3 regions of the Streptomyces sp. NPDC025784 genome follow, and region 3 is predicted to be linked to each of the others. Evidence: riboswitches for the same ligand, from Rfam matches in the RefSeq annotation. Region 3 holds a riboswitch; each other region holds the start of a gene.
The links. A riboswitch is a leader RNA that binds a small molecule or an ion and turns the genes downstream of it on or off. The one in region 3 is predicted to bind S-adenosylmethionine.

Region 1 (3,267 bases), on a different contig from region 3:
CATGGACGGGGCTCTTTGCCGTCCTCCGGGCTGGATAGGGTGGAGCCTGCCGGTACGTGCGTGCGTACCCGCCTTTTGTACGTGTCTACGAACCCAGGAGCGGCATATGAGTGCTGTGACCCCCGCTGGAGGCGACATCGCGGCGGGCCGTTCCTGGCCCGAGGTACTGAACGGCCTGCTCGACGGCCGTGACCAGAGCGCCGACGACACGGCGTGGGCGATGGACCGCATCATGCGCGGCGAGGCGACGGACGCGCAGATCGCCGGCTTCGCGGTGGCGCTGCGCGCCAAGGGCGAGACGGTCGAGGAGATCTCCGGACTCGTCCGGACGATGTACGAGCACGCCAACGTGATCGAGGTGCCGGGCCCGGCGGTGGACATCGTCGGGACGGGCGGCGACGGCGCGAAGACGGTGAACATCTCCACGATGTCCGCGATCGTGGTCGCCGGGACCGGCGCCAAGGTCGTCAAGCACGGCAACCGGGCCGCGTCGTCGGCCTCGGGCGCCTCGGACGTCCTGGAGAAGCTCGGCGTCAATCTGGAACTGACACCGAAGCGGGTCGCCGAGGTGGCCGAGGAGGCCGGGATCACCCTGTGCTTCGCCGTGAAGTTCCATCCGGCGCTGCGTCACGTGGCCGCCGCGCGCGGCCAGCTGGGGATCCGGACGACGTTCAACATCCTCGGCCCGCTGACCAACCCGGCACGGGTGAAGGCCCAGGCCGTCGGTGTGGCGGACCCGCGCATGGCGCCCATCGTGGCCGGTGTCTTCGCCGAGCGGGGCAACTCCTCGCTGGTCTTCCGCGGTGACGACGGGCTCGACGAGCTGACCACGACGTCGACGTCGCGCGTCTGGGTCGTGCGCGACGGCAAGGTGACCGAGGAGCGCTTCGACCCGCGCGACGTCGGGATCGAGCTCGTCCCGGTGGAGGCCCTGCGTGGCGCCGACGCCTCGTACAACGCGGACGTCGCACGACGGCTGCTGAACGGCGAGCACGGTCCCGTGCGGGACGCGGTCCTGCTGAACTCGGCGGCGGCGCTGGTGGCGCTCTCGCCGGGCGACGCGCCGCTGACGGAGCAGATCCGTGCCGCCATGGCGCTGGCGGCCGAGTCGATCGACTCGGGGGCCGCGAAGCAGGCCCTCGACCGGTGGGTGCGGGTCAGCAACGCCTGACCGCCGCCGTCCGTACCCGACGTGACACAGGGCGCAGTCCGGATCCTGGACTGCGCCTTGCACGTCGAAGATCTTCTGGCAAGATGCTGTACCAGGTCATGAGCGACAGCCATCAGGCCCCGGCCGGCTGTCCGGCAACCCTCCGTCCGTGGCGGGGTGCCCCGGGTGAAGACCAGGCCGTAGGCAGCGAGGTCTACGGCAAGCGCGGACCCCTCGTGTCACCAGGGGTCCTGGTCGTTCGAGGGAGCCTTCTGTGAGCAAGCGAATGCGATAGGGCGTCGAGCCCCGCCTCCGCGTACCCCTTTCACCTTTTTCCCGCGTCGAGCCGTACCTCCGTGCACCGGCCGCGCGGTGATTCCGCCTGCCTCTCACAGGAGCTCGCCATGTCTGTCACCACCGTTGCCGCCGACCAGTCCGTTTGTGCCCCTCTGGCCGTTCTCGGGCGAGATGTCACCGTCCCGCTCGTGACGGGCGGCGAGGTCACCTACGCCGCGCTCGACTACGCCGCCAGCGCCCCGGCCCTCCAGCGGGTGTGGGACGACGTCGCCGCGTACGCCCCGTACTACGGAAGCGTGCACCGCGGGGCCGGCTACCTCTCGCAGCTGTCCACCGACCTGTTCGAGAACGCCCGCCGGACCGTCGCCGAATTCCTCGACTGCCGCTCCGACGACCAGCTCGTCTTCACGCGCTCCACCACCGACTCGCTCAACCTGCTGGCCGCCACCCTTCCGGCCGACTGCCAGGTCTTCGTCTTCGAGACCGAGCACCACGCCTCGCTGCTGCCCTGGCGGGACGCGCAGGTGACGTACCTGAACGCCCCGCGCACCCCCGAGCAGGCGGTCGCGACGCTGGAGCGGGCCCTCGCCGACCGGGAGCCTTCCCCAAGCTCTCGGCTGCGCTCGAGCAGGGGAGGCCCCTATGGCCCGGCCCTGGTCTGCGTCACCGGCGCCTCGAACGTCACCGGCGAACTCTGGCCGGTGCGCGAACTGTCCGCCGTCGCGCACGCCCACGGCGCGCGCATCGTGCTGGACGCCGCGCAGCTGGCCCCGCACCACCCGGTGTCGGTGCGGGACCTCGACGTCGACTGGGTCGCCTTCTCCGGGCACAAGCTGTACGCACCCTTCGGCGCCGGCGTCCTCGCGGGCCGCGCCGACTGGCTGCGGGAGGCCGACCCGTACCTGGCGGGCGGCGGCGCGAGCCGCAAGGTGTCACGGCGCGAGGACGGCGGTGTGGACGTGGAGTGGCACGACACCGCCGCGCGGCACGAGGCCGGTTCGCCGAACGTCATCGGCGCCTACGCGATCGCGTCCGCGTGCAGGGCACTGACCGAGGCCGGCTTCGACACGCTGGTCGCCCGCGAGCGGCACCTGATCGACACGGTCCGCGCCGGTCTCGCCGACGTGCCCGAGGTGCGGGTGCTGTCGCTCTTCGGCGACGACGCCGCGCGCGTCGGTGTGATCTCCTTCGTCGTCGAGGGCTGGAACAGCTCGCACTTCGCCGCGGCGCTCTCCGCCGAGTACGGCATCGGTGTCCGCGACGGCCTCTTCTGCGCCCATCCGCTGGTCAGGACCCTGCTCGGCAGCGACCCGCAGACCCAGGGGGAGTGCGGGGCCCCGGAGGCCGCGCCCGGCGAGAAGTCCCTCAACGCGATCCGCGTCAGCTTCGGCGCGGGTACCCCCGACGAGCACGTCGAGCGCTTCGTCACCGCGGTGAAGGAACTCGTGCGGGACGGCGCGAAGTGGCGGTACCGCACGGAGGACGGCCGCTGCGTGCCCGCGGTCTGAGCGGGGTTCTCGTCAAGGGCCGCCCGGCGACCGGGCGGCCCTTCGTGCTGCGGTCACACGATCAGGAGTCGAGCCCGATCGCGAACGCCGCCTCCAGGTCGTGCTGGGAGTAGGTGCGGAACGCTACGTGCGTGTCCGTGGCCTCGACGCCCGGAATCTTGCTGATCTTGCCGGGGATGACGTCCGCCAGGTCGTCGTGGGCCTGCACCCGGACCATCGCGATCAGGTCGTACGTACCCGTGACGGAGAAGACCTCGCTGACGGAATCCAGCGCGGCGATCGACTCGGCGATCTCGGGGATCCGGTCCACGC
Region 2 (3,267 bases), on a different contig from region 3:
CGTTGACGAAGCGGCGCAGCTTGCCCTGGTCGTCCAGGACCCGCGCGGAGATGCCCGTGTGGTTGTTCTCCAGGTCGGCGATGACCTCGGCGAGGGTCGCGCCCTCGGCGCTCACCTCGGCCAGGCCGCCGGTGTAGGTACGCAGGATGGTGGGGATGCGGACGTTGACGCTCATGATGCGAGGCCAGCCTCTCGGAAGGAGTCCAGGTTCGGGCGGATGGTCGCGGTCAGGCCGGTGTCCGAGGCCACCGCGTCCAGGGTCTTGAGGCCGTCGCCGGTGTTCAGCACGACCGTGGTCAGGGCCGGGTCGAGCAGACCGTTCTCGATCAGCTTGCGGGTGACGCCGACGGTCACACCACCGGCCGTCTCCGCGAAGATGCCCTCGGTGCGCGCCAGCAGCTTGATCGCGTCGACGATCTGCTCGTCGTTCACGTCCTCCACGGCACCGCCGGTGCGCCGCGCGATGTCGAGCACGTACGGGCCGTCGGCCGGGTTGCCGATGGCCAGCGACTTGGCGATGGTGTCCGGCTTCTGCGGGCGGACGACGTCCTGCCCGGCCTTGTAGGCGACGGAGACCGGCGAGCAGCCCTCGGCCTGGGCGCCGAAGATCTTGTACGGCTTGTCCTCGACGAGGCCGAGCTTGATCAGCTCCTGGAGACCCTTGTCGATCTTCGTGAGCTGGGAGCCGGAGGCGATCGGGACGACCAGCTGGTCCGGGAGCTTCCAGCCGAGCTGCTCGCAGATCTCGAACGCGAGGGTCTTGGAGCCCTCCGCGTAGTACGGGCGCAGGTTGACGTTGACGAAGCCCCAGCCCTCGCCGGCCGGGTCGCCGATCAGCTCGGAGCAGAAGCGGTTCACGTCGTCGTAGTTGCCCTGGATGCCGACGAGTTCGCCGCCGTAGACCGCGGCCATGACGACCTTGCCCTGCTCCAGGTCGTGCGGGATGAACACGCAGGAGCGGAAGCCGGCACGGGCCGCGGCGGCGCCGACGGCGCCGGCGAGGTTGCCGGTGGAGGAGCAGGACAGCGTGGTGAAGCCGAAGGCGCGGGCGGCCTCCAGGGCCTGCGCGACGACGCGGTCCTTGAAGGAGTGCGTCGGGTTGCCGGAGTCGTCCTTCACGTAGAGGCCGCCGGTCACGCCCAGTTCGCGGGCGAGGTTGTCGGCCTTGACGAGCTTGGTCCAGCCGGGGTTGATGTTCGGCTTCTCGGCGACGTCCGCGGGGACGGGCAGCAGGGGGGCGTAGCGCCAGATGTTCGCGGGGCCCGCTTCGATGCGCTTGCGGAGTTCCTCGGTGTCGTAGGCCGAGTAGTCGTACGCGATCTCCAGCGGGCCGAAACACTCCTCGCAGGCGAAGACCGGGCCGAGGGGCACGCGGTGGCCGCACTCCCGGCACGAGAGGGCGGCGGCGGGACCGAGGTCGACGGAGTTCGTGGTGGTTGCAACTGTCTGCGCAGCCATGGAGGCGAGGCCCTTTCTCCTCATCTTCCTCACGACGCATCTCGCCGTGAGACGGATTTGGCACCTTCCCAAGCCGGGAGCCTCGCGGTGCGATCGAGACGTCGATCGGTACGAGACCGGCTGGAGGGTTGCCGGGGCTTCATCGGGCCGTATCCCTCTGCCCCTCTGGATGAGCGGTATTTGATTGTTTGACTATTGAACTGCTTACGCGCCGACGATCCAGGACATGCGATGGTCACCCGCGTTGTTCAAGACTGTAACCGACGGCCAGGACAGTTGAACCTGTCGTCCGAACCGCGAGACGGCCCTAGCCGATCAGCCGCTGCCACGGCGGGCATGCCGATGAGAGCATGTGATCAAACAGTGAGGAGCCGCAGACTGTGCTGGAAGAAGTTGAGCGCTGGCTGGGCACACGCTCCTGGTCCGTGTCCGATCGCCCGCTCCACAAGCTCATGGCCGCGAAACGCGCCACCGGTTCGACGGTCAGCGTGGTCCTGCCCGCCCTCGACGAGGAGGAGACGGTCGGCGACATCGTCGCGATCATCCGCCACGACCTGATGGAACAGGTCCCCCTCGTCGACGAGATCGTCGTCGTCGACTCCGGCTCCACGGACCGCACCTCCGAGGTCGCCGCCGCCGCGGGCGCGCGGGTCGTGCACCGCGACGACATCCTGCCGCGCATCCCGGCCGTGCCCGGCAAGGGCGAGGTGCTGTGGCGGTCGCTGCTCGTGACGAGCGGGGACATCATCTGCTTCATCGACGCCGATCTGAAGGAGTTCTCCTCGGACTTCGTCACCGGGATCGTCGGCCCGCTGCTCACCGAACCGGGTGTGGACCTCGTCAAGGCGATGTACGACCGGCCGCTGACCGTGTCCGACGGTTCCGCGTCCGGCGCGACGGCGGCCGGCCAGGGCGGCCGTGTCACCGAACTCATGGCCCGTCCCCTGCTCAACATGCACTGGCCGCAGCTCGCGGGCTTCGTCCAGCCGCTGGGCGGCGAGTACGCGGCCCGCCGCTCCCTGCTCGAACAGCTGCCGTTCCCCGTCGGGTACGGCGTCGAACTGGGCATGCTCGTCGACGCGCTGCACCTGGTGGGTCTGGACGCCCTCGCCCAGGTCGACGTCGGCGTCCGCAAGCACCGCCACCAGGACGGCCAGGCGCTCGGCCGGATGGCCGCCGCCATCTACCGCACCGCACAGCTCCGGCTGGCCCGCGGGCACCTGGTCCGCCCGGCCCTCACCCAGTTCGAGCGGGGCGAGGACGGCTTCGAGCCGCGCACCTACTCCGTCGACACGGAGGAGCGGCCACCGATGGCGGACATCGCCGAATACCAGTCACGCAAAGTGGCATAGCCCCGGTCTGCGAAAACACGGAGTGACCGACTCCGCCGGTCGTATACGGCCTGTTCGTACCGTCGTCCGTACGTTTGAGCGTTTCCGGGCCGGGCTAGGTTGAGGCGTATGGCTTCCACGGCTTCTGCGCAGGGCGCTGCCCACCGCATTCTCGTCGCGTCCAACCGCGGCCCGGTCTCGTACGAGGTGCGCGAGGACGGTTCGCTGCACGCCAGGCGGGGAGGCGGCGGGCTGGTCTCCGGCCTCTCCGCGATCGGTCCGGACGCGGGCGCCCTGTGGGTGTGCTCGGCGCTCGGCGACGGCGACCGCGAGGCGGTGCGCCGCGGGGTCGCCGAGGAGGGCGTGCGCATGCTCGACATCGACGCCGAGGTGCACGCCGGCGCCTACAACGGCATCGCGAACTCGGTCCTCTGGTTCGTGCACCACATGCTCTACCAGACGCCCCTGGAGCCGGTCT
Region 3 (3,267 bases):
CGCCTCGTCCATGTCGTGGGTGACGAACACGATGGCCTTGCCGAGTTCCTCCTGGATGCGGAGCAACTCCTCCTGGAGACCGCGCCGGACGACCGGGTCGACCGCGGAGAACGGCTCGTCCATGAGCAGGACCGGCGGGTCGGAGGCCAGCGCGCGGGCGACGCCGACGCGCTGCTGCTGGCCGCCGGAGAGCTGATAGGGATAGCGGCGGGCCATGCCCGGGTCGAGGCCGACCCGCTCCATGAGTTCGGCCGCGCGGGCGCGGGCGCGCTCCTTGGACCAGCCGAGGAGCCGCGGCACCGTGGCGATGTTGTCCAGGATCGTGCGGTGCTGGAAGAGCCCGGCGTTCTGGATGACGTAACCCATGGACCGGCGCAGCGCGTTGACGGGCCGGCTGCGGATGTCCTCGCCGTTGACCCGGATCGTTCCGCTGCTGGGTTCGACCATGCGGTTGATCATGCGCAACGTGGTGGTCTTGCCGCAGCCCGAGGGTCCGACGAGAACGGTGATGGAGTGGTCCGGTATCTGGAGGGAGAGGCGGTCGACGGCCACCGTGCCGTCGGCGTACCGCTTGCTGACATCTTCGATGGCTATCAAGAGTCGGAACCCTTCGGGAACGGCTTTGCTCGTACGTGGCGCGATCGCGTGCACGAGGGTGCGTAGTCTAGTCAGTTGATGTTCGATCGCGATTGCCGCAGGTGAAGGATTCGCTGGACGGGACGGGTCTGGTCACCCGTCGCGCCGGGATCGCGGGGTGAGCTGGCACCGGGCACCCCGGAAGGCGGGATGCTCGCCGAGACGGCGCGCATAGGCGTCGAGTCGCGGGTGCCGGGCCAGGACGCCGGCCGCGCCGGTCTGGGTGAGCGCCGCCCACAGATCCACGTCCGCGGCGGTCAGACGACGGCCCAGTACATAAGGATGCGCGGCCAGTTGGCGGTCCAGCGGCTCCAGCGCCGTGGACAGGACGTCCGCCGACGCGACCGGCGTGACGTCACGGTCGAGGAGCCGGGACAGCGCGTCGATGTCCGCGGCCAGCGCGGCCGGGCGCAGCGTGGTGACGTGGGCGGCGTCGCCCCCGCCCGGGAGGCCCGCGAGATCGCGCAGGATGTCCGGGGTGTGATTGCTGACGACACGTCCGCTCCAGCGGTCGCCCAGCGTGGGGGCGGTCAGCGGACCCTCGTAGTGGTGCCAGGTGGCCTCGTAGGCGCGGCGCAGCGCGGTGAACGCCTCGGGTGTCGCGGCTCGATCCGCCAGGACCGTGGTCGCCACCGAGTCCTGCAGGCCCAGCAGCCGCAGGGTCACGGACAGCCGCAGCGAGCGCGGGCAGCCCTGCGACAGGTACAACTCGTAGCGGTGGGGCGCCGGGTAGAAGCCCCCGGCGGCCCCCACTCCGATGCGGCTGCGGATGCGCGGCGCACGGGCCGGCACGGACGGTGCCCCGCCCCGGGGACGGAGGCCGGGCAGGGACACGGCCGGGCCCGGATCGCCGGGGAGCGGGCAACAGGCCGCCGGGGCACCGGGGATGGAGGTGCGTGCGTCGGCCGTGCCGCCGCCGCATGTGCTGGAGGTCCCTGAATCCGAAGCGCGCGACGATGTCTTGGGCATGACTCTCCCTGGGAACGACGAGGTCCCGGCCCCGCCCATGGGCAGCGGCCGTGGAGGAACGGAGTGACTGCGCTTGCGTACCGGTTCGAGGCGGCCGGTCTAGTAGGCGCTGGAGACCCGCAGCAGATCGATGTGCAGGCGTCTCGTCAGGTCGTTCCTGGGCATTCCCACCGGTCCCGCTCCAGGGTCCGCGCTCCTGCGCGACCACGCTTGCCCCACCGCGTCGGCGGGACCCGGTCGTCACCCGGGGCACCCCGTCGCGGTGGAAGGGTTGCCTGTCAGCGGGCCGGGGCCGATCACCGCGTCGCACGGAAGAACCGAGTGACGAGGCGCTGACAATCGTGACCGTCCCCGTCAGTGTCGGCGGGCTCCCCGAAGCCGTCAAGAAGGCGTGGACCCGGTCTCACCAGGTGGTCATCCTGGCCGCCCGGCGTTGACATCGGTTTCCGGAAGTGCCTAACTTACGCCGCAGATCGGTCATGAGTGTCAGCGACAAGCCCTGGCTCGCTGTCCGGCAACCCTCCTGTCGCGGTGGGGTGCCCCAGGTGAGGACCGGACCGGAAGACCTTCGGTAAGCGCGAGCGCCCACGGGCGGGAACAGCGATGGAGACGGCGATGCACACAGCTTCGAGGAAGGCCGCACGGCGGCCCCGCGGCTGCGTCCTGCTGTGCGCCGACCGCTGCGTCGACCTGCTCCGTGTCAACAGCGCACTGTGTAGCGCCCCGGGCTGTGCCCGCTGTCGAGGCTGACGGCGTTCTGAATCCCTGACGCGCACCGCCGAGCGGTGTGCCCTCTGCCCGTCCGGCCCCCGGTACCGGCGTCCTCCCGCTGTCCGTCGTCCGCGGCCGTCCCACGGCGCCGCGCCGACGCCGCGTCCGCACGCCCGCCCCGGGGTGTCCCTCTTTGCTGGAGCACTCATGAGTGAACCCTCCGGCGCAGCCGTGTCTCTCGCCGAGGCACCGCCCGCCCACCACCCGCCGAAACCGCTCACGGCCCAGCGGGTCCTGCCGCTGCGCAGGCCGGGCCGCTGGATCGGCACGGCCGTCGTCCTGGTCGTTCTCGCCCAGATCGTCCACGGCCTGGCCACCAACCCCTTCTACCAGTGGGACCGCTTCCGCTACTGGTTCCTGCGCCCCACGATCCTCGACGGCCTCGTCATCACCCTCGAAGTGGCCGCGCTCAGCGCTGTGCTGGGGCTGCTCGGCGGGGTCCTGCTCGCCCTGGCCAGACTCTCCGGCAGCCCGGTGCTGCGCGCGGTGAGCTGGCTGTACACGTGGCTGTTCCGCTCCGTGCCGCTGATCGTCGTGCTGATCTTCCTCTACAACTTCAGTGCCCTGTACCGCACGTTGAGCCTCGGCGTCCCGTTCGGCCCTGCCTTCGTCAGCTTCGACGAGTCGCGGCTCGCCACCGACATGGCGGTCGCCGTCGTCGGCCTCAGCCTCAACGAGGCCGCATACGCCTCCGAGGTCGTCCGCGGCGGAATCCTCTCCGTCGACCAGGGGCAGCACGAGGCGTCCGCCGCGCTCGGCCTGCCGAAGAGCTACCAGTTCACCCGCATCGTGCTCCCGCAGGCGCTGCGATCCATCACCCCGAACTACGTCAACCAGCTGATCGGCCTGATCAAGGGCACGTCCCTGGTCTTCTACGTCTCGCTGCTCGAC

Region 1: it holds a riboswitch for S-adenosylmethionine, as region 3 does, so the genes downstream of both, ACZ4IF_RS00910 (aminotransferase class V-fold PLP-dependent enzyme) here and ACZ4IF_RS08330 (putative leader peptide) in region 3, are expected to answer to the same signal.
Region 2: it holds a riboswitch for S-adenosylmethionine, as region 3 does, so the genes downstream of both, thrC (threonine synthase) here and ACZ4IF_RS08330 (putative leader peptide) in region 3, are expected to answer to the same signal.

Annotation. Positions count from the first base shown of each region.
Region 1 is NZ_JBVHMN010000001.1:208,113-211,379, reverse strand. Features, by position in the region: gene trpD (anthranilate phosphoribosyltransferase) at 107-1,171, shown strand; SAM riboswitch class IV at 1,266-1,382, shown strand; gene ACZ4IF_RS00910 (aminotransferase class V-fold PLP-dependent enzyme) at 1,555-2,955, shown strand; gene ACZ4IF_RS00905 (Lrp/AsnC family transcriptional regulator) at 3,017-3,267, opposite strand, start outside.
Region 2 is NZ_JBVHMN010000007.1:151,546-154,812, reverse strand. Features, by position in the region: gene ACZ4IF_RS18020 (MoaD/ThiS family protein) at 1-175, opposite strand, end outside; gene thrC (threonine synthase) at 172-1,458, opposite strand; SAM riboswitch class I at 1,476-1,634, opposite strand; gene ACZ4IF_RS18010 (glucosyl-3-phosphoglycerate synthase) at 1,839-2,810, shown strand; gene ACZ4IF_RS18005 (alpha,alpha-trehalose-phosphate synthase (UDP-forming)) at 2,919-3,267, shown strand, end outside.
Region 3 is NZ_JBVHMN010000002.1:515,540-518,806, reverse strand. Features, by position in the region: gene ACZ4IF_RS08340 (ABC transporter ATP-binding protein) at 1-597, opposite strand, end outside; gene ACZ4IF_RS08335 (glutathione S-transferase C-terminal domain-containing protein) at 730-1,428, opposite strand; gene ACZ4IF_RS08330 (putative leader peptide) at 1,705-1,770, opposite strand; SAM riboswitch class IV at 1,807-1,952, opposite strand; SAM riboswitch class IV at 2,081-2,189, shown strand; gene ACZ4IF_RS08325 (amino acid ABC transporter permease) at 2,524-3,267, shown strand, end outside.